Regions from separate parts of the Cytobacillus mangrovibacter genome, predicted to be linked through region 4. Evidence: predicted binding sites of a transcription regulator. Region 4 holds the regulator's gene; each other region holds the start of a gene.

The links. The regulator LexA, encoded in region 4, represses DNA repair genes until DNA is damaged. The targets are predictions, from matches to a motif close to CGAACATATGTTCG.
Region 1: the regulator LexA is predicted to act here: its motif matches at 2,683-2,696, upstream of ACFYKT_RS19050 (YolD-like family protein).
Region 2: the regulator LexA is predicted to act here: its motif matches at 3,772-3,785, upstream of dinB (DNA polymerase IV).
Region 3: the regulator LexA is predicted to act here: its motif matches at 2,357-2,370, upstream of ACFYKT_RS00920 (rRNA methyltransferase).

What each region holds. Positions count from the first base shown of each region.
Region 1 covers NZ_JBIACJ010000014.1:14,848-20,884, forward strand. Annotated here, with positions in the region: gene ACFYKT_RS19040 (MmcB family DNA repair protein) at 1-586, shown strand, start outside; gene ACFYKT_RS19045 (replication initiation protein) at 668-1,906, opposite strand; gene ACFYKT_RS19050 (YolD-like family protein) at 2,729-3,058, shown strand; gene ACFYKT_RS19055 (Y-family DNA polymerase) at 3,068-4,333, shown strand; gene ACFYKT_RS19060 (hypothetical protein) at 4,767-5,012, shown strand; gene ACFYKT_RS19065 (aspartyl protease family protein) at 5,012-5,410, shown strand; gene ACFYKT_RS19070 (hypothetical protein) at 5,609-5,830, shown strand; gene ACFYKT_RS19075 (HNH endonuclease) at 5,966-6,037, shown strand, end outside.
Region 2 covers NZ_JBIACJ010000002.1:173,262-179,298, forward strand. Annotated here, with positions in the region: gene ACFYKT_RS04185 (M48 family metallopeptidase) at 196-1,590, shown strand; gene ACFYKT_RS04190 (YolD-like family protein) at 2,094-2,435, opposite strand; gene dinB (DNA polymerase IV) at 2,483-3,715, opposite strand; gene ACFYKT_RS04200 (CDGSH iron-sulfur domain-containing protein) at 3,827-4,030, opposite strand; gene ACFYKT_RS04205 (iron-sulfur cluster biosynthesis family protein) at 4,146-4,475, shown strand; gene ACFYKT_RS04210 (RNA polymerase sigma factor) at 4,620-5,141, shown strand; gene ACFYKT_RS04215 (hypothetical protein) at 5,131-6,037, shown strand, end outside.
Region 3 covers NZ_JBIACJ010000001.1:179,451-185,487, forward strand. Annotated here, with positions in the region: gene ACFYKT_RS00905 (ring-cleaving dioxygenase) at 1-391, shown strand, start outside; gene ACFYKT_RS00910 (ring-cleaving dioxygenase) at 458-1,435, shown strand; partial or broken gene ACFYKT_RS00915 (MFS transporter) at 1,688-2,091, shown strand; gene ACFYKT_RS00920 (rRNA methyltransferase) at 2,503-2,877, shown strand; gene arsC (arsenate reductase (thioredoxin)) at 3,179-3,598, opposite strand; gene ACFYKT_RS00930 (arsenic transporter) at 3,620-4,918, opposite strand; gene ACFYKT_RS00935 (ArsR/SmtB family transcription factor) at 4,934-5,278, opposite strand; gene ACFYKT_RS00940 (hypothetical protein) at 5,406-5,612, opposite strand; gene ACFYKT_RS00945 (NAD(P)/FAD-dependent oxidoreductase) at 5,685-6,037, opposite strand, start outside.
Region 4 covers NZ_JBIACJ010000001.1:355,376-361,412, reverse strand. Annotated here, with positions in the region: gene ACFYKT_RS01805 (methionine gamma-lyase family protein) at 1-33, shown strand, start outside; gene ACFYKT_RS01800 (MerR family transcriptional regulator) at 446-847, shown strand; gene glnA (type I glutamate--ammonia ligase) at 882-2,216, shown strand; gene lexA (transcriptional repressor LexA) at 2,537-3,160, opposite strand; gene yneA (cell division suppressor protein YneA) at 3,315-3,638, shown strand; gene ACFYKT_RS01780 (YneB family resolvase-like protein) at 3,659-4,309, shown strand; gene ACFYKT_RS01775 (DUF896 domain-containing protein) at 4,382-4,615, shown strand; gene tkt (transketolase) at 4,785-6,037, shown strand, end outside.

The DNA.
Region 1 (6,037 bases), on a different contig from region 4:
AGCATTTAATGAGCAACTGAGTGTTGCGATAAATAAGGTAAATCAAGAGTTAACGGAGATTAAAGGGAAAAGGGTAACAATTGAAACAGAATTGAAGACTATGAAGAAAAAAACGGTTCATTCTTATATGGAAATAGCCGAAGTATCAGACTTCCTCTCGATGATCAATTTAAAGCGTCACAAAGAATTGCAAGACAAGGCCCTTAAATGGCTGTTTCAGCGTGGTTTTATCGCGGTGGCAGAGTTAACCCTCCCAAATGGAAAAAGAGCCGATATTTTCGCGTATAATGAGTCTCAGATTGTTATTTTTGAAGTGAAGACCTCACAAGGGGATTTAAAGACAGATAAAAAATGGACGGACTATCTGCCATACTGCCATGAATTTTATTTTTTAACGCCTGCTGATTTATCCCATTCGGTAGAAGAAAAGATCAAAAATGTTAACTGTGGCCACTATGTCGAAGCTGGGGGTAGTTTGAAATTGATAAAAACGGATGATCGTCCTGTGAATAAGGTGGATCAGGAAAGTGAACTGAGGTTCGCTGCGGGGCAGTTGTTGTCTCGGAAGTTTATTTATGGGTATTAAACGGATTCCTTGATAATTCACTTACTTCCTATAAAAAAAAAAAAATGGTGCCATAATTTATTGACACCATTTTTGTTATATTTAATTCCCTCTCAATTTTTTCAATGTTTCCTCCAGTTCTTTCTTCTTCCTCATTTTGTCTTCTTTTGAGGCAGTTTCAGGCTTAAAGTCTTTCACGCCTAACATTTCAAACAATTCATCTTTCACGCTATCGAACATGGCATTGGCTTCTTCCACATTTACTTGAAATTGTGTCTGAAGTTCTTCTACTGCTTTGTCTTTCACAAACCAATTCGGCACTTTTTCTTTCGATTTGCGGAAATAAGAAACCAAAAAGGGCAGGATCATTTGATTCTCTGAAGTCGTTGCTACTTCGGATTCCACATTTCCTTTTGAAGCATTTAAAACAGTCGTTATGTATCCAATCAGGTTTTCTATGTCCGTTCGATGCTGTATTTTTTCCATCAACACAATGACATTTTCTTGGCCAAATTTCTCCCAGGCTTGAATCGTTTCGTCTGTTATCCGTATGCCCATCATCAGACCTAACTTTTTCACTCTTTCAGAAAAGGAATTCGGTTGTTTGAATTCCTCTAAGCTTTCTTCAAATAAGCTTAATTGTTCTGTCTTCTTCTTTGCTGGATAAATCACAAATTTTATTTTCGAGACTCTTCGGCCTGTTTTGATCTCTTCGATTTGAAAAGAAATATCTGTTTTCTTTTTCAGCTCTTTTTGAGCCGGTACTAAGACACGCTGCTTAAAATTTCCGTATGCAGGGTAGATGTCCTCTGCACCAAGCATTTTTCTTAATGATTCAATCGGAAATGTCCGTTCTTGGATTTTTTCATATTGTTTTAACAGTTCATAGATTCGAATAGCATAGGAGCTTTTTAACTTCACTACGTTTTCTAATTTATAGCTAGTAAACTCTCTTTTTAGCTCCAAAAGGTAAGGCCGTAAGAAAGGATCGAATCGGATGTCAATCGTTCCTTCCGTTTCGTTATACGCAACATAACTTAACCATCCAACCTGGATGACCTTTTTATTGATACGCACCTCAAACACTTTCTGCATGAGTTCTTTCGTGATTTGCCTTAATTCCGTGTACTTAGGGGTCCCCTTCAGTCCTAATAACTTAGTAAATTCTTTTATCGGCAATGTATATGTCTTAAAATCTGAATCTGATGGATGAATATTACTTGCCAAACAGAGGATAATTTTTTGTTCCACAACCCCAAGCTTATAATTAGCCTCAATTAACATATTTGATTTCGTTACAAGCTTATTGTTACTTACTTCAATGATTTCTGTTTGGAACAAAAGAGCCCCTCCCTTCCCATGTCAGTTCCTTAGACTAATTATGACAAATTACGAAGTATAACAAAAGAGTTTTTTTGTTATATATACTAGTTTTATAACAGACACCATTTTTGTTATGGTTGGCACCAAAAATGTTATAGTCGCACCGTTTTTGTTATAGTTCACACCATTTTTGTTATATTAATGGCACCATTTTTGTTATGATTCACACCATTTTTGTTATGGTTCGCACCAAAAAAGTTATAGTTAGCACCATTTTTGTTATATTAAAACGCTGAATCCCCTGATATGACTAGCCTCAGAGCCTCCGAAAACAAGTAAAACAATGTAAAATACTTAAAATATATATTGTAAAACACTAAAACAGTGTGTGACTTAAATCTATTAATCTAATTTTCGTATAATCCTGCTTTAATTCTGAATCAAAGCAATAAAACGAGTACGCCAAAAATAAATTCTATAATGTGAGATTTTAATTAAGAAAAGGTAATCAATAGGGCTCTTTTTGAAATTAAATAGTAATTATAATTGGCAAAAGATCAAGTATTGGTAAAGAAATTACTTTAACATATGCAAAAGATAGAGCAAGAACTGATGGCTGATTTCGATGAAATAGGATTACAACATACAGTAAAAGAATTAAATGAAATTCTAAGAAGAAAACAATATTTCTATTAATAAATAAACGTTGTTTCTTTGATTCCTTTTTAGTTTCCTGTCGTTGTAAATTCTTGCTTCTGGGACGAGACCTATCCATACATTTTTTGGTTGTTTAACGAACGTATGTTTGTGTATAATATATTAAAAAGGAGTTGAACATTAATGATCCGTGATCGGGGTACCCAAAAGTGGACTGCAATGATGCTTCCAGAGCATGTTCAAAGTTTAAAGGATTTATTAATTGATGAAAAAAAGGTTAAAAGGCCTGAAATAGACGAGCAAGCTCTTGAAGAGTTTGAATTGCTAATTTGCGAAGCGATAGAATCTAATCGGTCTCTTGAAATTAAGCTCTTTGATCGTGGGTTTACTAAAACAATTATTGGCACCGTTCATTTTATTAACCACCTAAAGAGTCAATTAATTATTCAAGATAAGGAAGGGTACTTCCACCATCTACCTTTCGCTAGTCTAATTAATGTACATCAGGAGTGAATTAACATCATGATTGATTATAGTCAATTTCCAGACCGCAAGATATTGTGTGTGGATATGAAATCGTTCTATGCTAGCGTTTCAGCTGTGATGCTTGGTTTGGATCCTCTAACTTGTTATTTAGCTGTTGTCGGGAACATCGATCGTCAAGGAAGCGTTGTTTTAGCTGCTTCTCCTGCACTGAAGAAGAAATTTGGCATTAAGACAGGTTCCCGACTATTTGAAATACCAAATGATTCCCGTATTAAAGTAGTTAATCCGAAAATGGGAATGTTTATTAGAGTATCTACAGAAATTACTAAGTTGTTTTATCAATTTGTCCCCCCTTCAGCCATTCACACTTATTCGGTTGATGAAAGTTTCCTAAATGTTAAAGGACTTGAGAAAATATGGGGATCCCCAGAAACAATTGCACAACTAATACAATATGAAATACAGAATACTTTTGGACTTCCCTCAACCGTTGGTATTGGGCCAAACATGCTTATGGCTAAATTAGCGTTGGATTTAGAATCAAAAAAGGCTCCTAATGGAATAGCTGTATGGTCATATGATGATATTCCCCATAAATTATGGCCTGTTAGTCCTTTATCGAAAATGTGGGGAATCGGTCGCCGTATAGAAAAAACATTGAACGGAATGGGGATATTTAATGTAGGTCAAATCGCTCGTTATGATCTTGAACTATTAGAAAAGAAATTTGGAATCATGGGAAATCAACTTTATCACCATGCCTGGGGTGTTGATTTATCAGAAATTGGTGCGCCGATTTTAGCTGGTCAAGTAAGTTTCGGGAAAAGTCAGATCCTGATGAGGGATTACAAACAAATAAATGAGATCAATATTATTATTCTAGAAATGTGTGAGGAGGTAGCGAAAAGGGCGAGAGATAAACGTAAGGCAGGAAGAACTATCAGTTTTGGGCTTGGGTATAGCAAAGATGAATTAGGTGGGGGCTTCCATAGATCAAGAACTGTTGAGACCCCAACGAACGTAACAATGGATATTTATAAGGTTTGCCTTGCTTTGATGCAAGAGAATTATAGAGGTCAAACCGTTCGTTCAGTATCGGTATCGATAACAAAACTGGTTAATGATGATGAAATTCAACTGAATTTATTTGATCTAAACGGATGGAAGAAACGTGAATTAGGCTACACGGTTGACAAAATTAGAAATAAATACGGGTCAGCAGCCATTTTAAGAGCCGTTTCGTATACTCCTGATGGAACGGCTTTGCATAGAAGTAAATTAGTTGGAGGTCATAAACAATAGTTTTCTCTAATTACCTACGGACCATTAGCTAATTTTTAAAAGTAAGAACATGAATGTGCTTGTTCCAAAAACACATACCCAATCTTTTCGATTAAATCCTGCCGTGAGATGCGAATCACTGGCGGCCTTTTGGAAAGAGACTTCACAGAAGAAAAAACAGAAAGCTTGCCTTAACAAGGGGTCCCACCAAGAAAACGCGGAAAACATACGCTAAGCAAGTTTCGACATATAGAAAGCCAATCTTCCATACGCTAAGGAACATCGGCATGGTTGTAGAATGACATTAAAGTTGCTTGATTTTTGTTGAAAGTCTGCCCTTCGAACTTAAAAAACTGCAGTCAATTTCAGGATTGAAGTAACCCAAATTTCATTGTTAGAAAGATGATATGTAATTAGCTATAGCTTATAATAAAGGAAAAGGGAGGGATGAAATATGAAGTGGCAGGAAGTTAGAGAATTATTTCCAGATCAGTTTGTTTTAGTATCGATCCTTGATTACCATGAGGAAGATGATAAAAAAATTATTGATGAAGTCGCACCCATCCGTTCCGTTCCAGATGAAAATGCTAATAAGGAGTTTTTTAAAGTAGAACCAGGAAACATTGTTTACCATACATCGAATGAGAAATGTATCGTTTATATTCGAAAAGATCCATTGATGAGAGTGAGACGAATTTAATGAAAATATCATTTGATGGACAACTTATTACAACATCACTTATTGTTACTTTTCGAGGAAAAACGCTGCAAATCGATGATATGATTATTGATACAGGATCCTCTCATACGGTTATTAGCCCAGATGTTTTAGAAGAAATAGGGGTAAGGTATGAAAATGGAGACGATATTTATGAAGCATATGGGATAGGCGGATCAGTTCCTTTCTATACTAAGGCAATGGATGAGATTCAAATTAATAAATTTAATATAAAGAATTTTGAAATTGATGTGGGGGTTCTTCCGAAAGATCATAATGGACTTCTAGGGTTGGATATTCTAATGACCTACAATTTTATAGTGGATATGGACAAGTTAGAATTATATCCATCAAAGAATAAAGCTAAGAATTTAGTATAACGAATCTGATCATTCCAGGAAGCAATCAAGTTAAAAAGTCCCAATTTCCCACAACCGAGAAATTGGGATTTTTTAATTCTACAGAGAACCTGATTATTTGGTAATTTCTGTCCAAAAATAGTAGTAGATAACTTCCTGCACAAAGGAAAAATGCAACTCTGGTTACAATTTAAAATAGATGCAGGAGGACAATGCGAAATGATTACTTTATTAGGTTTTTTTCTAGTCTTTTTTATTTTTACTATCGGTTTCTATCTGTTTGCATTATTCATTTCTGCCCTTTTTAAGTTTGGCGGTAATGATTTAATTGGTGATAAAATAGCAGGCTTTATTTTTGATGGTGGCTGGGCAAATTTTTGGATTACATTTTGTTGTATTTTTGTGTTTTATCTGCTAATAGGTTCTTTTTCAAAAAAATGAAAGTGAAGGGCAAAGGTACCCTCATCTAGAGTTGCTTATTCAAATAATCTATGAATCTCCTAATATATGAGGATAAATTCGTACTAATGCTATATAATAGTTCAAAAGTCACACGGGTATAGAGGGGGATGACGCATGAGTTTTATCAGAGGGGTAGGAAAAGGTTTTGGTAAAGTAGCAGGTTTGGTTGTGGGCGGGCCAATACAA
Region 2 (6,037 bases), on a different contig from region 4:
TATAACTTTCAAAATATCTAAGGTAATTCTTTTTTAAAAGAATTTTTGTTTCACTTAAGCAAGCATGACGAAACCCCTCCTGAATTTGTGCTTTCAGGAGGAGCCTTTATTAAAAAATGGGAAAATGAGGATTAGTGACAATCCTTTTCAAACCAAATATAATTTCCTTAGTTTACAAAAGGAGAACAGACAACTTTGAATACACAAGAAATTTTGCCTAAAGATTTGATTTACCATAAAGAGAAACTTTATTTTTGGATTGTTTGTCTAATTAGTGTCATTTCCTATATCTTTTTCTGTTTATCTATTATCGGATTGCCTATTATTTTGTTCTTGTTTTTGCTGTCTTTTTTGCTGAATGGAATAGCAATTGGACGAATCCGGACGAATGCAGTTAAGCTTTCCCCAGCCCAGTTCCCAGAAATTTATTCTAAAGTAGAAGAGTTATGCCAGAAAATGGAGTTGGGAAAGGTTCCGGATGTGTATGTTATGCAGTCAGGTGGGATGCTGAATGCATTTGCAACCCGCTTTTTTGGCAAGAATATGGTCATCGTTTATTCCGAGATATTTGATTTGATTGAAAATGAATTGGAAGATGAGCTTTATTTTGTCCTGGCCCATGAACTTGCCCATATTAAACGAAAACATATTGGAAAAATGGTGTTTATCCTGCCTTCCATGTGGATACCTGGTGTCGCAGAGACTTACTTGCGTGCCTGCGAATATACTTGTGATCGGTATGCGGCTTATTATAGCGGCAATTTGGGATCATCAAAAAACAGCTTGATGATGCTGGCCATCGGAAAAAAACTAGTTTATCGGACGGACCAGTCGGAGTATATCAAACAAATCAATCAAGAAAAAGGATTCTTTATCTGGCTAAGCGAATTTGTCTCGACGCATCCGCCACTTCCTAAACGGATTCATGCGCTTGAGACGTATTTTACTGAGTCGGAGAATCCTATCATTCTTCTTAAAAGGAATAATTGGGTATATGGTTTCATTGCTTTAATCGGATTTGGAATGTTTTTTGGCGGTCTCTATTATGGATTGAGTGACCTGAATCCCTTTACTCCTTATGAGGAGTTTGAGGATGATTATGTAGAAGCAGTACCTGACACTCCTCCAATTATCCAAGCCGTCATCAATAGAGATCAGGAAATGGCAGAGAAATTGGCTAAAGCTGATAAAGACATCGATATCGAGGACTATAATAGCTATACAGCAATGGATTGGGCTATAAAAGCAGGGGACAGTGAAATGGTAAAAATTCTGCTTGAAAACGGTGCGAATCCAAATAATGAATCAAGTTATATGATGACACCACTGATGACTGCTGCTACAAAAGGACGAGCAGACATCATTAAAACGCTTCATTCAGCGGGAGCAGAGATTAATTACCAAGATTCGGAAAGCAGCATGACGGCATTAATGTATGCAGCACAAGGGGAAAATGAGGAAACGATTAAAGTTTTGCTCCAGCTAGGGGCAGATCCGAATCTTATGGATTACTCAAATATGACCGCATATATGTATGCAATTGAAATGGGTTATGAGAATGTCGCAAAATTATTAGAACCTAGAAAATGATGTATATTTATAAAACTGTGTGAGGAATGAGCCTTGGAATAAAGGATGTTTCAAAAAGTATCGTCAGAAAAAAATTTGGACAAGTGAATTCCGAGGTTTTAAAAGGTGTCCGAACAAAAATAAATGAGCTAATAAATAGCTAATAATACATGGATAAAGGGCTGCAATTGCAGTCCTTTTTTAGTATATAAAAGAATCATAACTGGGATTTGTGAAGTATGCCGAGCTTTTTTTGCTGAAGTTATTACGCTAATAGACAGTTGCATCTATCCCTTTATGAGACAAAACACTTATGCCAAAAAAGAAAGTCGTCCCATAGAAAGGTTCTATTGGGCAAAACCAGATGAAAAATTGAAGAAATAGTCTCATAGAAGAGGTCTATGGCACAAATTAGGAAATGGTTCCTAGAAAAAGTCCCATAGGAGAGCCCTATGAGACAAAATCAGCTAGAAAGTTCAAGATACTGTCCTTCATAGGATCTCTAGGAATATCAATAAAAATTTCTAGCCTCCAACTTGCAAGATCTTCTTAAAAGAAAGGGTTAGTGTATCTTCCTCATTGCTTATTTTCAACCATTCTTTATGTGTATCTACTTTTTGAATCCATCCTGAGAACTCGGCAGGGCCGTATAGTTCTGCATAGGTGATCGTAATGGTTTGATTCTGTTCAAGTGATTGAAGAATTAGCCGGTTGATCTCCTCTAGTTGATTATCATCGAGTATGGGCATTTGGAATTCCTTTGTCTTTCTTTTTTCTTCTAACAGTTGTTCCCTATGTTCAGGCAATATCATTCGACTAGATTCCCACATTAAATTATACCCTGGAGTTAGTTTATTTGGAGACATTGATTTTTTCGCTCCTTTCTTTATAGAAAATGATAGAATACTTCTGTCTATTTGTAATGACCACCGACCTTTTCAGCACGATGATAGGCCTGCCCTGCTTTTGTTAAAGAGGAAGCTCGAACAATTGCTTTCGGTCCATATTTACTATAAATCGAATCAAGAGCTTTGCTTATCCTTTCTTTTTTTATTTGAACATCGAATAAGTTAAGCTGATAATCGTGAGCTGGCTGTAATTGTGATAAATTCACTCCAACACTGCGAATGGGCGATCCATCCCAATGCTTTTCAAATAATTGAAAGGCAGCGTGGAAGATATCCATCCCAAAATTAGTAGGGGAGAATAATTTGACCTGTCGATGAAATCCAGTCGGGAAATCAAAGTTAGCCCCACGAATGCTTACCGAGACTGTGCTGCCCATATATTGCTTCATGCGGGAGCGTCTTGCCACCTCCTCACTCAGCTCGAGTAACACAACTTTGATCTCTTGGGGATCTTCATAGTCCCTCGGCAATGTCATATGATGACCAATTGCCTTTTGCCGATCATGAGTGTTTACGGTTACAGGTGAATAATCAATTCCGTTCGCTATTTGCCATAGCACCTGCCCATTGATTCCCCATCTTTTTTTGAGAAGTTCTAAAGGGAAATTGGCCAATTGACCAATCGTAAAGATTCCCATTCCTTGTAAATGGCGGTTCATTCGACTGCCAACACCGAACATTTTTCCAACGGGTAACGGCCACATTTCTTGTTGCATATTGCTGGGGTCTAATTGGAAGATGCCATTTTTATTTTTCTTAGAAAAGTGATCACAAGCCATTTTTGCCAGAACTTTGTTTGGCCCAATGCCAACTCGAGCATTAATTCCGAATTCATTCATGATCGTGCTTCTGATGTTCTCTGCAATGACCAAAGGTTCTCCCAAAAGTCGAGTACTACCCGTTACATCTAAGAACTGTTCATCTATCGAATAAGGTTCTACAAGGTTTGTAAATTGGTTTAACGTATTTGTAATCTGGATGGAGACATCAAGATAGCGTTGCATGCGAGGCCGAACGATTACGGCGTTCGGGCATTTCTGTACTGCTTCCCATAATCGTGATGCATTCTGAACACCAAATTTTTTCGCCAACGGGCAAGCAGCAAGAACAACGCCGCTTCGCCGTTCAGGATCTCCAGAAACAATGAGGGGCTTATCCGCTAGTTCGGGATGATCCACTTTTTCTACTGAGGCATAGAATGATTGCATATCAACAAGGAAAATAACGTTATCTCGCATAGTTAAATATCTCCTTCTTTCAAAAAAAACGAACATACTTTCGTATATATTATATACGAAAGTATGTTCGTTTAGTACTGGAAAATTATTCATAGCAAGATAGTATAAGATTTATTCCTTCGGTGCACGAACAACAGATTCAAATACCCCTTTATGGCTTCCATCACAAAATGGAGCGTTGGACGACCTTCCACAGCGGCATAGCGAAAATGTGGGCTTTGTAACAAACGGATTTCCTTCCGCATCAACGAGCTCCACATCGCCAGTAATGCGATAAGACCCATTATCATTCACTTTAATCGTAACTTTTGTCATAAATATCCTCCCCTTCACAAAATTGTCATATTTCTTTTGATGTTATAGGGAAAGAGTGAAAAAAGCAACAGATGGGCTTATTATGATAAAATAAAGCGGTAAGGAGGTTATATAATTGGAAATTATCGTAACCGAAGAAGCAGTAAATAAAATAAAAGCCAAGATAACAGGCAAAAACGGCTATCTAAAGCTGAAATACGATACAGAAGGCTGTGGGTGTGTAGTAAGTGGTGTATCAGCTCTTTGGCTCGTAAATGAACTAGATGATGATGACCGTGAGATTAAAACAAATATAGGCAGTATCTATATTGAAAAATCAAAGGAAGTCTTTTTTGAGGAAACAATGACAATCGCTTTTTCAGAGAAGGCGAATTGCTTCCAATTAAAGAGTCCGAACCAATACTTAAATCCGAGAATGAGTTTGTATGACAGGACAGACAGTTAAATAACTAAAGCAGAAAGTGAAACTTCTAGCAGGGAAACATCGCCTAGAAGCTTCACTTTTTATTTTCTAAAAATTGTCACATTAGCAGGCAGTTATGTGTCTTAATAGATAGAAAGAGAGGACAAGAAGAGGAGGTGATGCGTTATGCATGTAAACAGAACAGAATATACGCTGGAAGTAATCAACAATGAAACAGAGATTGAGGAGTTATTGCAGCAATATCAACAGCCTATCTACCGTTACTGCTACAACATTTTAAGAAATTCCCATGATGCAGAGGATGCGGCACAAGAAGTATTTTTAAGAGCCTATCAGAGCAGAAAAGTGATGGAAATTGATAATCAGCGTGCTTGGCTTTATAAAATTGCGTACAATCACTGTTTGAATAAGGTTAGAAGAAAGTCCCTTATTGAGTTTATTCCTTTTAGCGAAAAAGAAAAGGAAAGCGTGAATGATCCAGATCATGACTTTGAATTAAATTACATACTGTCTAAATTAAAGCCGAAGGAAAGAGCCCTCATTGTACTGAGAATTATTGAAGATAGAGAGTTTTCAGAGATCGCGCTGATTCTAGGAATTAACGCTGCGACGGCAAGAAAACGCTTCGAACGAGTAAAGACGAAAATACAAAAAATAATCGAAAGGAGGGTACATGATGAAGAATAAAATTCAATCGTATGAAGAATTTGAGAGACGACTAAAGAATCAGACACTACCAGAAATGGATTATGCAGCAGCCAGCGCGATCACACGCAAAAAGACGCCGATCTTTCTGCGTACATCATTTATTACGATTGTTCTTACGATTTGTATTTCTGTATCGATCGCAGCGGCAGTTAACTACACGGGATGGAAGCTTTTTGATTCTGAAGGGAATGAAGTGTTCGAGATGAGAACGATGACGGAGGAGGAGCTGGCGCCGAATCATATATATAATCAAATGTATAGGGATTACGAAGGTATAATGGAAGAAGTAAAGAAAGGGCTCCCAAAAGGTCAATTGAAATATTTTTTAGTGACTGAAGCCTATGAAGAAATTGGTGAGTACGCATTAACGATGTTGTTGAATGAAGAAAAGATTGAAAATGTGGAGCAAATTCCAGCTGATATTAGTGGATTTCTGCATTTAAAGAATGAAATACAAAGTGATTTAGTGTTAAAAACAGGAACCATGTCTTATAAAATTCCGGAAAGTAATATACATTTGGCTGAAGAAATGTATAAAGAAGCGAAAGAGAAAAATTTGGACTATATCGCTAAGGATGGGGTTTTAACAACTGAAGTTTCAAGCATAAGCCTTCATTATGAGAGTAAGGTGATGAATTTTAATGAGGGGAGGTCTATTCAAATGATCATCAATCCAGGAGTGAAGATGATCACAGCTGGAACACTACCAGACTACACACAATTAACAGAGGATGGAATCGACTTTTTATACGGCGAGCATAGGATTTATTTTATCAAAGAAGCTGCCTCCCAGAAACTCTTAATCTCTATTTCCACTTCATGGCGAGAAGACCATTTTAACGAGGAGGAAGAGAAGGAAGCGTTATTAGAGATTG
Region 3 (6,037 bases), 180 kb from region 4:
CCGTACAGAAGACGAAGCGATTTTTCAATCGATTAAAGAAGAGGTCTTTGGAGAAATCGTCGTGAAATATTTGGACGGTCCGTCTGAAAAACCAGGCCGTGGCAGTATTCATCATTTAGCCATTCGTGTAAAAAACGATGCAGAGCTAGCCTTTTGGGAAGAAAAAGTACGAACACGTGGCTTTCAATCATCTGGGGTCGTTGATCGCTTCTACTTTAAGAGTCTATATTTCCGTGAATCAAACGGAATTTTATTTGAAATTGCAACCGACGGGCCAGGCTTTACCATCGATGGAGACATCGAAACATTGGGTGAAAAATTAGATTTACCACCATTTTTAGAAGACCGTAGAATTGAAATTGAAGAAAATCTAAAACCGATTGAAGAATAACAAAACGAATCATATCAATCAAACTAAACTTACTATTAAATCTGAACTTTCCAGGAGGAAAATAAAATGAACCAACTAAAAGGAATTCACCACGTAACAGCTATTACAAGCAGTGCAGAAAAGAATTATGAATTTTTCACCTTTGTTTTAGGGATGCGTTTAGTTAAAAAAACAGTCAATCAAGATGATATTCAAACCTATCATTTATTCTTTGCTGATGATAAAGGGAGCGCAGGCACAGATATGACATTCTTCGACTTCCCAGGCATTACGAAAGGTATACATGGTACAAACGAGATATCTAAGACTTCTTTCCGTGTACCAAGTGATGCAGCATTAGCGTATTGGGTAAAACGTTTTGATCGTTTAGAAGTCAAGCATACTGGAATTAAAGAACAATTTGGCAAGAAAACTCTCTCTTTCGTTGATTTTGATGATCAACACTATCAACTAATTTCAGATGAATTCAATAAAGGCGTGAAATCAGGTACACCATGGCAAAAGGGTCCTATCCCATTGGAATATGCCATTACTGGTCTAGGTCCTGTTTTTGTCCGTATGGCGAACTTTGATTACTTTAAAGAAGTACTGGAAAAGGTGCTATTATTTAAAGAAACGGCAGCTGATGGAGCATTCCATTTATTTGAAGTAGGGGAAGGCGGAAATGGTGCTTCAGTTATTGTAGAATACAATACGACTCTTCCTCAAGCTCGACAAGGTTTTGGCACGGTACACCATGCAGCATTCCGTGTAGAGGATCGCTCAGTGTTAGATGAATGGACTGAGAGATTGAGTAGTTTTGGATTCTCGACATCCGGTTATGTCAACCGTCACTTTTTTGAGTCTTTATACGCAAGAGTTGCTCCACAAATTTTATTTGAGTTTGCTACAGATGGTCCTGGCTTTATGGGAGATGAACCTTACGAAACCCTAGGGGAAAAATTATCTTTACCACCATTCCTAGAGCCTAAACGTGCACAAATAGAAAAGTTAGTACGCCCAATTGATACAGTGAGAAGCACAGAGGAATTCATCAAAGAATAGAATCAATTTTATTATTACAATCTGAATCAGTAAACCAAATGTATTCTTAAGTCATTAACTGGACAATAGCTTTAAAAACAATTTGCTAATAAACATTCTTGAATCCAATATATTCGGCAACATGGGCAAGGGTAGATGTTCGTGTTGCCAATTTTGTTGTTTGCTGGTGAGTAAATAATATTCATACTCTAAGTTGGTTTCGTTTAAGAGTAATTTTCAATTGACGATGTCACAACTAGGGCAATATTAGGGTATCTTCCCTCACTTATCACAGGCATACTTGTAGATAAAGTTGGGAGGACAACTATGAGCATAGCGTCGGGCATTACATTATTATTTGCTGGTTTATTAGCAGCATTCGCACCTAGTGATTCAATGATTCTATTAGTCTTTGCTCTTACTTTACTGGGATTAGGATGGAACTTTGGCTTAATTAGTGGGACGGCTCAAATAGTTGATTCTACAGAGCCTTCAACACGAGCAAAAACTCAAGGAACACTTGATGTCTTTATTGCATTAGCAGGAGCTTCTGGCGGTGCTCTTTCAGGAATGATAGTAGCTAATTCAAGTTATGCTACATTATCTTTGGGGGGGGGCTATTATCCTTAGCTCTCATACCTGTTGTAATTTGGTCTCGTAGAGATAAAAGGGAATAGAGTATTTAAGGGTGATTTTATTTGGGAGCTATAAAGTAAATGAAAAGTTAATCGACCTATAAATCTGGAATAAGTTATACAATTAGTAAAGTAAAAAGGATCTATTTTCGTTTCTTAAATTAATGACACAAAAGCACTTAAACTTATTAGTACTTTTGTGTCACTCGTTATTAAGAGGAAGTGGAGTAAATTAGTCTGACTTTTTGCTTTTTTATCTAGTTTACATAATATTAAACACATATAAGAAAATCAATCCTTGAAATTAAGAACGATTGTTCGTATAATTTAATAATGGATAGCAATAGTTTGCTGATATTTTAAATAATGTATATTTATCAAATAAAAAAGACCGTATGGAAAAACATTTAAATATTGAATAATTGTTTTTATTGAAATGGAGTGTTTGTGATAATGTGGAAATTAGTAAATGGACATTTAATTCAAACTACTGATATGTCTAGAGTAAAATTTAGAACAAATATAAGTAAAGCTACATTAGAGAATTTAAATAATTTGGCCTTAGAATACGATACTCATGTAAATTATCTTATTGAAAGCGGCTTACAAACAGTATTATTTCAAGGCGTTATTCATTTTAACAAAGAAACTAGACCGAAAGATAGAATTCAATACAAAACTACATATGACAAAGAATTATTAGAGCAAGTCAAAGAGTTTGCAAAAAATCATCAATTATTTATCAACGATGTCATTGAGTATAGTGTCCAATATATAAATTTCGATATTATTAAAAATAGCAGCCATAAAAACAGAATAGAGCAGTAGCACTTAAATTTTCTATTATTATAAGAACGCCCCGAACATAATATATATTATAGGAAGTTAATTTTTGAAGTGAGAATTCCGTCTCATTCAATAAGTATACTTAAGATAATGAGACGGAATAAAACTTTTGTATATTGAACCAAAGTTTTATTCATATGGGAATCCAAAGTGTATACATTAGTCATTTTTTAATAAATTCTTGTATTTTTAATACAGAAAACCGAACTATCGCAAAATGCTGTGTTAGCATTTCTAATAATAGTTCGGCTTTTTTAGTTGCTAAAAACCTTTTGTCCCAGCCTCATTTTCCTGTTTCAGCAAAATGCTTAATTCTTTCGCCAACTTCATCACGGACACGTTGGAAAAATGCCCATTTACCCTCTTCTGTGCCTTCTGCTTTTGCTGGGTCATCAAAGCCCCAGTGTTCACGTTTAACATGAGATGGTGTAACAGGACATTTATCAGCTGCATCTCCACATAAGGTAACCACTAGATCTGCACTATTAAGAATTTCAGGATCAATGATATCAGACGTTTGGTTGGAAATATCAATACCTGCTTCTTTCATTGCTTTAACTGCATTCGGATTTAAACCGTGTGCTTCAATACCTGCACTGTATACATTCCAATCCTCACCTAAATATTTCTTCGCCCAGCCTTCTGCCATTTGGCTTCTGCAGGAGTTTCCTGTACACAAAAAGTAGATTGTTTTATTAGACATATAGTATTTCTCCTTTGTTATTTAGTGAATAATTAACAGCCATATATATAGGCCAACTAAAGTAATAAACAGTGTTGGAATAGTTAGAATAATACCTGTTTTAAAGTACGTTCCCCAGGATATCTTAACCCCTTTTTGGGATAAAACATGTAGCCATAATAAGGTTGCTAGTGAGCCAATCGGTGTAATTTTAGGACCTAAATCAGAACCAATCACATTCGCATAAATAAGTGCTTCACGAATGACTCCGGTTGTACTTGTATCAGCAATAGCCAACGCATCAATCATTACAGTTGGCATATTGTTCATAATCGAAGAAAGAATTGCCGCAATAAATCCCATTCCTACTGTTGCAGCAAATAAGCCTTGGTCAGCAGTTACTTGAATCAGGTCGGCTAAGATGTTAGTTAACCCTACGTTTCTTAAGCCATACACAACAACATACATACCTATTGAGAAAAAGACGATCGCCCAAGGTGCACCTTTTATAACTGAACGCGTATTAACCGCAGAGCTCTTTCTTGCCATTATAAGGAAAAAGATTGCGATGATGCTTGCAATAATCGATACTGGAATACCTGTAAATTCACTAGCGAAATAACCGATTAGCAAGATTCCTAACACAATCCAAGATAATCGAAACATTTTTTCGTCTCGAATCGCTTCAACTGGCTTCTTTAATTCAGAAAGATCATAATTCCTCGGAATACTTTTTCGGAAAAATAGATATAAGACCAAGATACTTGCTGCTAATGAAAAGAAGTTCGGGATTATCATCCTTGAAGCAAACTCTGCAAATCCAATGCCAAAGAAGTCAGCTGACACAATATTAACTAAGTTACTTACTACTAATGGCAAAGATGTTGTATCAGCAATAAATCCACTCGCTATAATAAATGGAAAAACCATTTTTTCATTAAACTTTAGATTTCTTACCATTGCTAAAACTATAGGAGTCAAAATTAGTGCTGCCCCATCATTTGCAAATAATGCTGCCACCAATGCTCCTAGAATGGAAACATAAACAAACATTCGTTTTCCATTACCTTTAGCTGCCCTTGCCATGTGAAGAGCTGCCCACTCAAAGAAACCAATTTCATCAAGAATTAATGAAATAATGATGATAGCTATAAATGCTAAAGTTGCATTCCATACAATGGATGTCACATCTATTACATCTTTTAAGTCAACAACCCCGATAATTAAAGCGAGGATCGCTCCCCCACAAGCGGACCAACCAATGGATAAACCTCTTGGTTGCCATATCACTAAAATAAGTGTTATCAAAAAAATCACTGATGCTAAAATGACTGATGTCATTGTGTAAACCCCCTATTACTCACACGAGATACGTAAACCCTGTTCCTCTAGTTCTATTAATTTAAAATCTTGATTAGGAAGATGTTGAAGAATATTTTGCACCAATGGATAATACTCACTTTCTTTATTTAAAGAATATATAATCCATTGTCCTCTTCTCGTTTCTTTCACGATTCCTAAGTCTTTTAACTTTCGTAAATGTTGGCTAATTGCCGGCTGACTCGTTTTAAATATTTCAACAAATTCACAAACACAACAATCATGAGAGTCTAAAATTTTTACCATTGTTAGCCGAGTTTTATCGCCCAAAAGTTTTAGGATTGTCGAAGCATTAGTAATATCGATAAGTGTTTGATGCATAAAAGGCACCTCCTATTCTTATTTTATAAACACATAATAATTTGCTTATATAATAAACCACTTATATATATATCTTGCAATTATTTATTTCATAATGCAATGTTCCTTGGAAGCGACATTGGGATTTTTATGACTGCCACCCATGTAATTCCCTATAGGCAATCAAAAATTGTTTGTACGTTTCTCGTCCCATACTTTCTTCTTGATTATTAAACAATCGCTTAAATTTTTGCTCTTTCGCTTCATCCACAGAACAACCACAAGCATTCATAATTAATTTTATATATGAAATAAAATATTCTTTACCAAGAGTACCAGCATGATTAATAGTCATTTTATTTCCCCCATCACTCGATAATTTTCCACTTTATTTTAATAGGGAAACATAGAGTTTCCCTACTGTTATTTAGTTACACGAAGTTGAATCGTCACAACCAGATTTTTTCGTATTATAGTTGACGCTACACACACCAGTTTCAGGTAAATCCAATTCCACTTTTTCCGAGGATTCAACATCCCCACTAAGATAAGCTACAATTGATCTTACCTGTTCGTATCCTGTCGCCATTAAAAATGTTGGAGCACGTCCATAGCTTTTCGCTCCAACTATATAAAGATCTTTTTCGGGCTGACGCAACTCCCTTTCTCCATGTGGACGAACCGTTCCGCAACTGTGGATATTCGGGTCGATAAGTGGAGCTAATGCTTTAACACTTTCTGTTGTTGAGTCAATTTCTATTCTAACTTCACTTAAAATGG
Region 4 (6,037 bases):
TTGGCAGAAAAGGGATTAATTGATTTAAAGTAAGCACAGGCACAAAAGATATCTATTTAATTAGCTATTGAGTGAGCGCTTCTTTATATGAAAGACAATATACAGTTGAAAATTAAGTGAAATCGTCTTCATACAAAAGATGAGGGCCAAAACTTATTCGAAATCGTGAAAAAAATCTTTCATCAAGGGGATGAAGGCCAAAACTTGTTCAAAAACAGAAAAAGTGTCCTTCATTACGTACGATTGAGCAAATAACAGAAAAAAGCAACTTGAAAATCCCAATCCTTCTTTAAGAGAATTGGGATTTTTTTATGTTCCTTGTTTTACTAAAAACTCAATAGTTAGTAACAAGAAAAATTGATGTTAGATAACCTAACATCAATTTGACAAATAACCTAACATCATTTATATTAAGTAAAGAAAATGAGAAAAGGAGGAGAAATGCGTGACTGGAAGCAAGATTCGTCGTTCCATGCCGCTTTTTCCAATTGGGCCTGTCATGCAGCTAACTGAATTAACTGCAAGACAAATTCGATATTATGAAGAGCACCAATTGATTTCTCCAGCCAGATCTGAAGGCAATAGAAGAATGTTTTCGTTAAACGATATTGATAAGTTGCTTGAAATTAAAGATCTAATTGATCAAGGCATTAATTTGGCTGGGATAAAACAGCTATTTTTTGTGAAAAATCAAGATGTGCTTGCAGCAGATTTAAGACCTGTTAAAACAGATCGTGAATTATCCAATGACGAGATTAGAAGGCATCTTAGAAAAGAAATTGTTCAAGCAGGAAGATTCAATCACCCATCATCAACTCAAGGGAATGTCACTCGTTTCTTCCATTGATGAATGGGAAATAAGTTAGGGAGGAATTTTTAATATGTCAAGGTTCACAAAAGAGGATATTAAACGGATTTCAGAGGAAGAAAATGTAAAGTTCATTCGACTGCAGTTTACAGACATTTTAGGGACTATAAAAAATGTAGAGATTCCTATTAGTCAGCTTGAAAAAGCACTTGATAATAAAATGATGTTTGATGGTTCATCAATCGAAGGGTTTGTTCGAATTGAAGAATCTGATATGTACTTATTTCCAGATTTAGATACGTGGGTAGTGTTTCCTTGGACAGCTGAAAAAGGCAAGGTTGCCCGACTTATTTGTGATATCCATAATGCAGATGGTACTCCTTTTCAAGGGGATCCCCGTAATAACTTAAAACGTATATTGAAGGAAATGGAAGAAATAGGGTTTACGAATTTCAACCTTGGCCCAGAACCAGAATTCTTCTTATTTAAGCTTGATCAAAATGGTGAACCAACATTAGAGTTAAACGATAACGGTGGATATTTTGACTTAGCTCCAACAGATCTTGGAGAAAATTGTCGTCGTGATATCGTTCTTGAATTGGAAGAAATGGGATTTGAAATTGAGGCATCACATCATGAAGTGGCGCCAGGGCAGCATGAGATTGACTTTAAATATGCTGATGCACTAACAGCTTGTGACCAAATTCAAACGTTCAAACTTGTTGTAAAAACAATTGCACGTAAGCACGGACTTCATGCTACATTTATGCCAAAGCCATTATTCGGGGTTGCAGGATCTGGCATGCATTGCAATGTATCCTTATTTAAAGAAGGGAAGAACGCTTTCTTTGATGAAAAAGGAGACTTGCAAATGAGTGATACAGCACGTCAATTTATTGCAGGTATACTCAAACATGCGACAAGCTTTACAGCTGTAACGAATCCGACAGTCAACTCTTTTAAGCGTTTAGTACCAGGATATGAAGCACCGTGTTATGTAGCGTGGTCTGCACAGAATCGTTCACCATTAATTCGTATTCCTTCTTCAAGAGGAGTAAGTACACGCGTAGAGGTTCGAAGTGTTGATCCTGCAGCCAATCCATATCTGGCAATGGCTGTCTTACTTAAAGCTGGTCTTGATGGTATTAAAAACAATCTTGTTCCACCAGCATCTGTTGATCGCAATATATATGTGATGAGCAAAGAAGAGCGCATAGCTGAGGGCATTGATGATCTTCCATCAACGCTTGCTGAAGCGCTAGTTAAATTAAAAGAAAATGAAACGATCGTTTCTGCTCTAGGTGATCATATTTTTGAGCACTTTGTTGAAGCGAAAGAAATCGAATGGGATATGTTCCGTACTCAAGTCCATCCATGGGAGCGCGAGCAGTATTTATCGATGTATTAATAAAAAGAGGCTGGGACATAACTAATTTAGCTGTGTCCAAAGCCGAATGATAAATTTTTTTTAATATCTAAATACAGAAAGCCGAACTATTGCAAAATGCTGTGTTAGCATTTCTAATAATAGTTCGGCTTTTTAAGTTGCTGAAAACCTTTTGTCCCAGTCTCTTTTTGTGTTTAATGCCTAACAAAATTCTTATTTTCCAAACTTAAAAAATAGATACAAATATACAATGATAGTTTGAATTAAATGGTGTTGGTGGCAGTAAATAAGGAATAGGGAAACCTCTACAATCGAGGTTTCCCTATTTATTAGGCATAAGATTAATGAATGTCGCGATATACTCCGATAACTTTTCCTAAAATAGAAACATTGCGGAGAATAATTGGCTCCATTGTTGAATTTTCTGGTTGAAGCCTGATTCGATCTTTTTCTTTGAAGAATCTCTTAACGGTTGCTTCATCTTCTTCTGTCATTGCAACGATAATATCCCCATTATTAGCTGTGCTTTGCTGTCTTACAATTACGTAATCGCCATCTAATATTCCAGCCTCAATCATACTTTCTCCCATAATCTCAAGCATGAAAACTTGCTCATCTGCAGGTGCAAGTCTTTCTGGTAATGGAAAATACTCCTCGACATTCTCAATAGCTGTGATTGGTAAACCAGCTGTTACTTTTCCAACGATAGGCACATTCACTACTTTATAATTTAGAGTTCCTGCTCCTTCATCTAAATCAAGAATTTCAATGGCACGCGGTTTAGTAGGGTCTCTTCGTATTAATCCCTTTGTTTCTAATCTAGCAAGATGTCCGTGTACGGTTGAACTTGATGCTAGACCGACTGCTTCCCCGATTTCTCTGACGGATGGTGGATAACCTTTTAATCTAACCTCATCTTTAATGAAGTCTAATATATCCTGCTGTCTTTTCGATAATTTTACCATCATAATTACACCTCTTATGATTTTCTTTTCCTAATTATAGCATCTTTAATATATATGTACAAACATAAGTTCGAATATTTGTTGACATAAAACAAATGTTCGGTTTATAATCGAGTTATCAAACGAACGTATATTCTTATTGAGGTGCTGGAAGATGAAAAAATTGTGGAATCGATATTCTTATGCTATTATTTTACTCGTTTTAAGCTTATTTACTACATTTATACTTGTTTGTCAGCTTGATAGACTAGATGATGATGCACTAATGAAAATTACTATTAATGAAGGAGATTCACTTTGGCAAATTGCAGAGGAATTTTCTGAAGAACATAAATTAACTTCCAAGGAATTTGTAAAATGGGTGGAAAGTAAGAATGGAATTTCTGGAGATCGAATCTATCCTGGAGATGAACTTGTGATTCCTATTATTCAAAAAAAGGAGAAGGGAACGGAAGTAGCGAGTTCTCAAAGTAAATAGGCATTAAGGAAGGACTAAGTATGAAAGCAATAATATACTGCCGTGTCAGTACAACTAAGCAAACGCAGGAAACATCCCTTGCTAGACAAGAAGAAGAGTTAACAAAGCTCGCTAATGATCAGGGATTTCAAATAGTTAAGATTATTAAAGAACAAGCAAGCGGCTTTGAACTTGATAGAGATGGAATTCTCGAGCTTTTATCGCTTATGAAAGAAAAGCAGATAGAAGTAATTCTTATCCAGGATGAAACAAGACTAGGTCGCGGCAATGCAAAGATTGCGATCCTTCATTGTATTTTAAAAGAAGGGATTAAATTATACAGTATTTCACACAATGGTGAGCTGCAGCTTTCTGAATCAGACTCAATGGTTTTAAATATTGTTGGAATGGTAGAGGAATACCAAAGGAAACTACATAATATTAAGATCAAACGTGGGATGAGGAGGGCTGTGAAAAATGGATACAGACCTGAAAAAAACTTAGCGAATTTGGGTGCCCATTCTGGCAGAGAACGTATCGAAGTACCTATTGAAGAAATTGTTAGACTGAGGAAAAATAAATTGACCTTTTCAGAGATTGCGGCTACTTTAAGGGGATTCGGCTACGATATTTCAAAAGCAACTGTGCATAGAAGGTTTCAGGAATATACTGAATCCAATTCAAGTGAGTGAACTTTTCTTGTCAAAAGTTCGCATTTCTAGTATTATGGCAGTTGAGTTTAATGAATAAAAAGGAGCCTTATTATGCTGCCTAAAGACAAACTTGCGCGTATCAATACGCTTGCAAAGAAAGCAAAGGAATCAGGTCTAACTGAAGTAGAAGCCAAGGAACAATCTGCTCTACGGAGGGAATACTTAGAGACATTTCGCTCTTCCATGTTAAATACGCTTAAAGGGGTTACGATTGTTGATCCTAATGGGGATGATGTTACACCTAAAAAGCTCAAAGAGGTTCAGAATAAGAGCCATCTTCATTAAAAGAAGGAATACATGGTTTTGTATTCCTTCTTTACATATGGTTGTATGTTTGTGACAAAATATGAAATACAGCGGATTTTTCCTTGTCAATGATACAATATATTGAATATCGAGGAAGCAGTCTATATTATTAAAAGAGTAGTGATTACTCATAGAGGAGATGTATTTGATGTTTGATCAAAATGATGCTTTATCAATAAACTCGATTCGTACTTTATCTATTGATGCCATTGAAAAGGCCAATTCTGGACACCCAGGAATGCCAATGGGTGCTGCACCAATGGCGTATACACTTTGGACGAGATATATGAATCATAATCCGAAAAACCCTAACTGGTTCAACCGTGACCGTTTTGTACTTTCTGCAGGACATGGCTCAATGCTTTTATATAGTCTTCTTCATCTTTCAGGCTACGATGTTGCAATGAAAGACATTAAAGAGTTTAGACAATGGGGAAGTAAGACACCTGGTCATCCAGAGTTTGGGCATACAGCAGGTGTAGATGCAACAACAGGACCACTAGGACAAGGTATAGCAATGTCTGTAGGGATGGCGATGGCTGAACGTCATTTGGCATCTGTTTATAATAAAGATCAAATGGATATTGTTGATCACTATACATACAGCATCTGTGGAGATGGAGATTTAATGGAGGGCGTATCTGCTGAAGCTGCTTCTCTTGCAGGTCATTTAAAGCTTGGAAGACTAGTTGTCCTTTATGATTCTAATGATATTTCTCTAGATGGTGATTTAGACAAATCTTTCTCAGAAAGTGTTGCCCAGCGTTTTACTTCATATGGTTGGCAGTATTTAAAAGTCGAAGATGGAAATGATCTTTCTGAGATTGCGAAAGCACTTGAAGAAGCAAAAAAAGATGAGAATCATCCAACACTAATTGAAGTGAAAACAGTCATTGGATATGGTTCTCCAAACAAATCTGGTAAATCAGATTCTCATGGATCTCCACTCGGTGCGGCTGAACTGAAATTAACAAAAGAAGCATATAAATGGACGTTTGAAGAAGACTTCTATGTTCCAGATGAAGTATATGCTCATTTCAAAAAGCAAGTAGTTGAGCATGGTGAAAAGAAAGAGCAAGAATGGAATGAAATGTTTACCCAATATAAGAGTAAATACCCTGAATTAGGAGCTCAACTTGATCTTGCAATTAAAGGTGAACTTCCAGAGGGCTGGGACAAAGAAATCCCTGTTTATGAGGAAGGAAAGAGCCTTGCAAGCCGTGCCTCTTCTGGAGAAGCAATAAATGCAATCGCTAAGAATTTGCCATCATTCATTGGAGGTTCTGCTGACCTTGCTGGATCAAATAAAACAATGATTAAAGGTGAATCAGATTTTGCACCAGGTTCATTCGAGGGAAAAAATATCTGGTTTGGTGTTCGTGAATTTGCTATGGGTGCAGC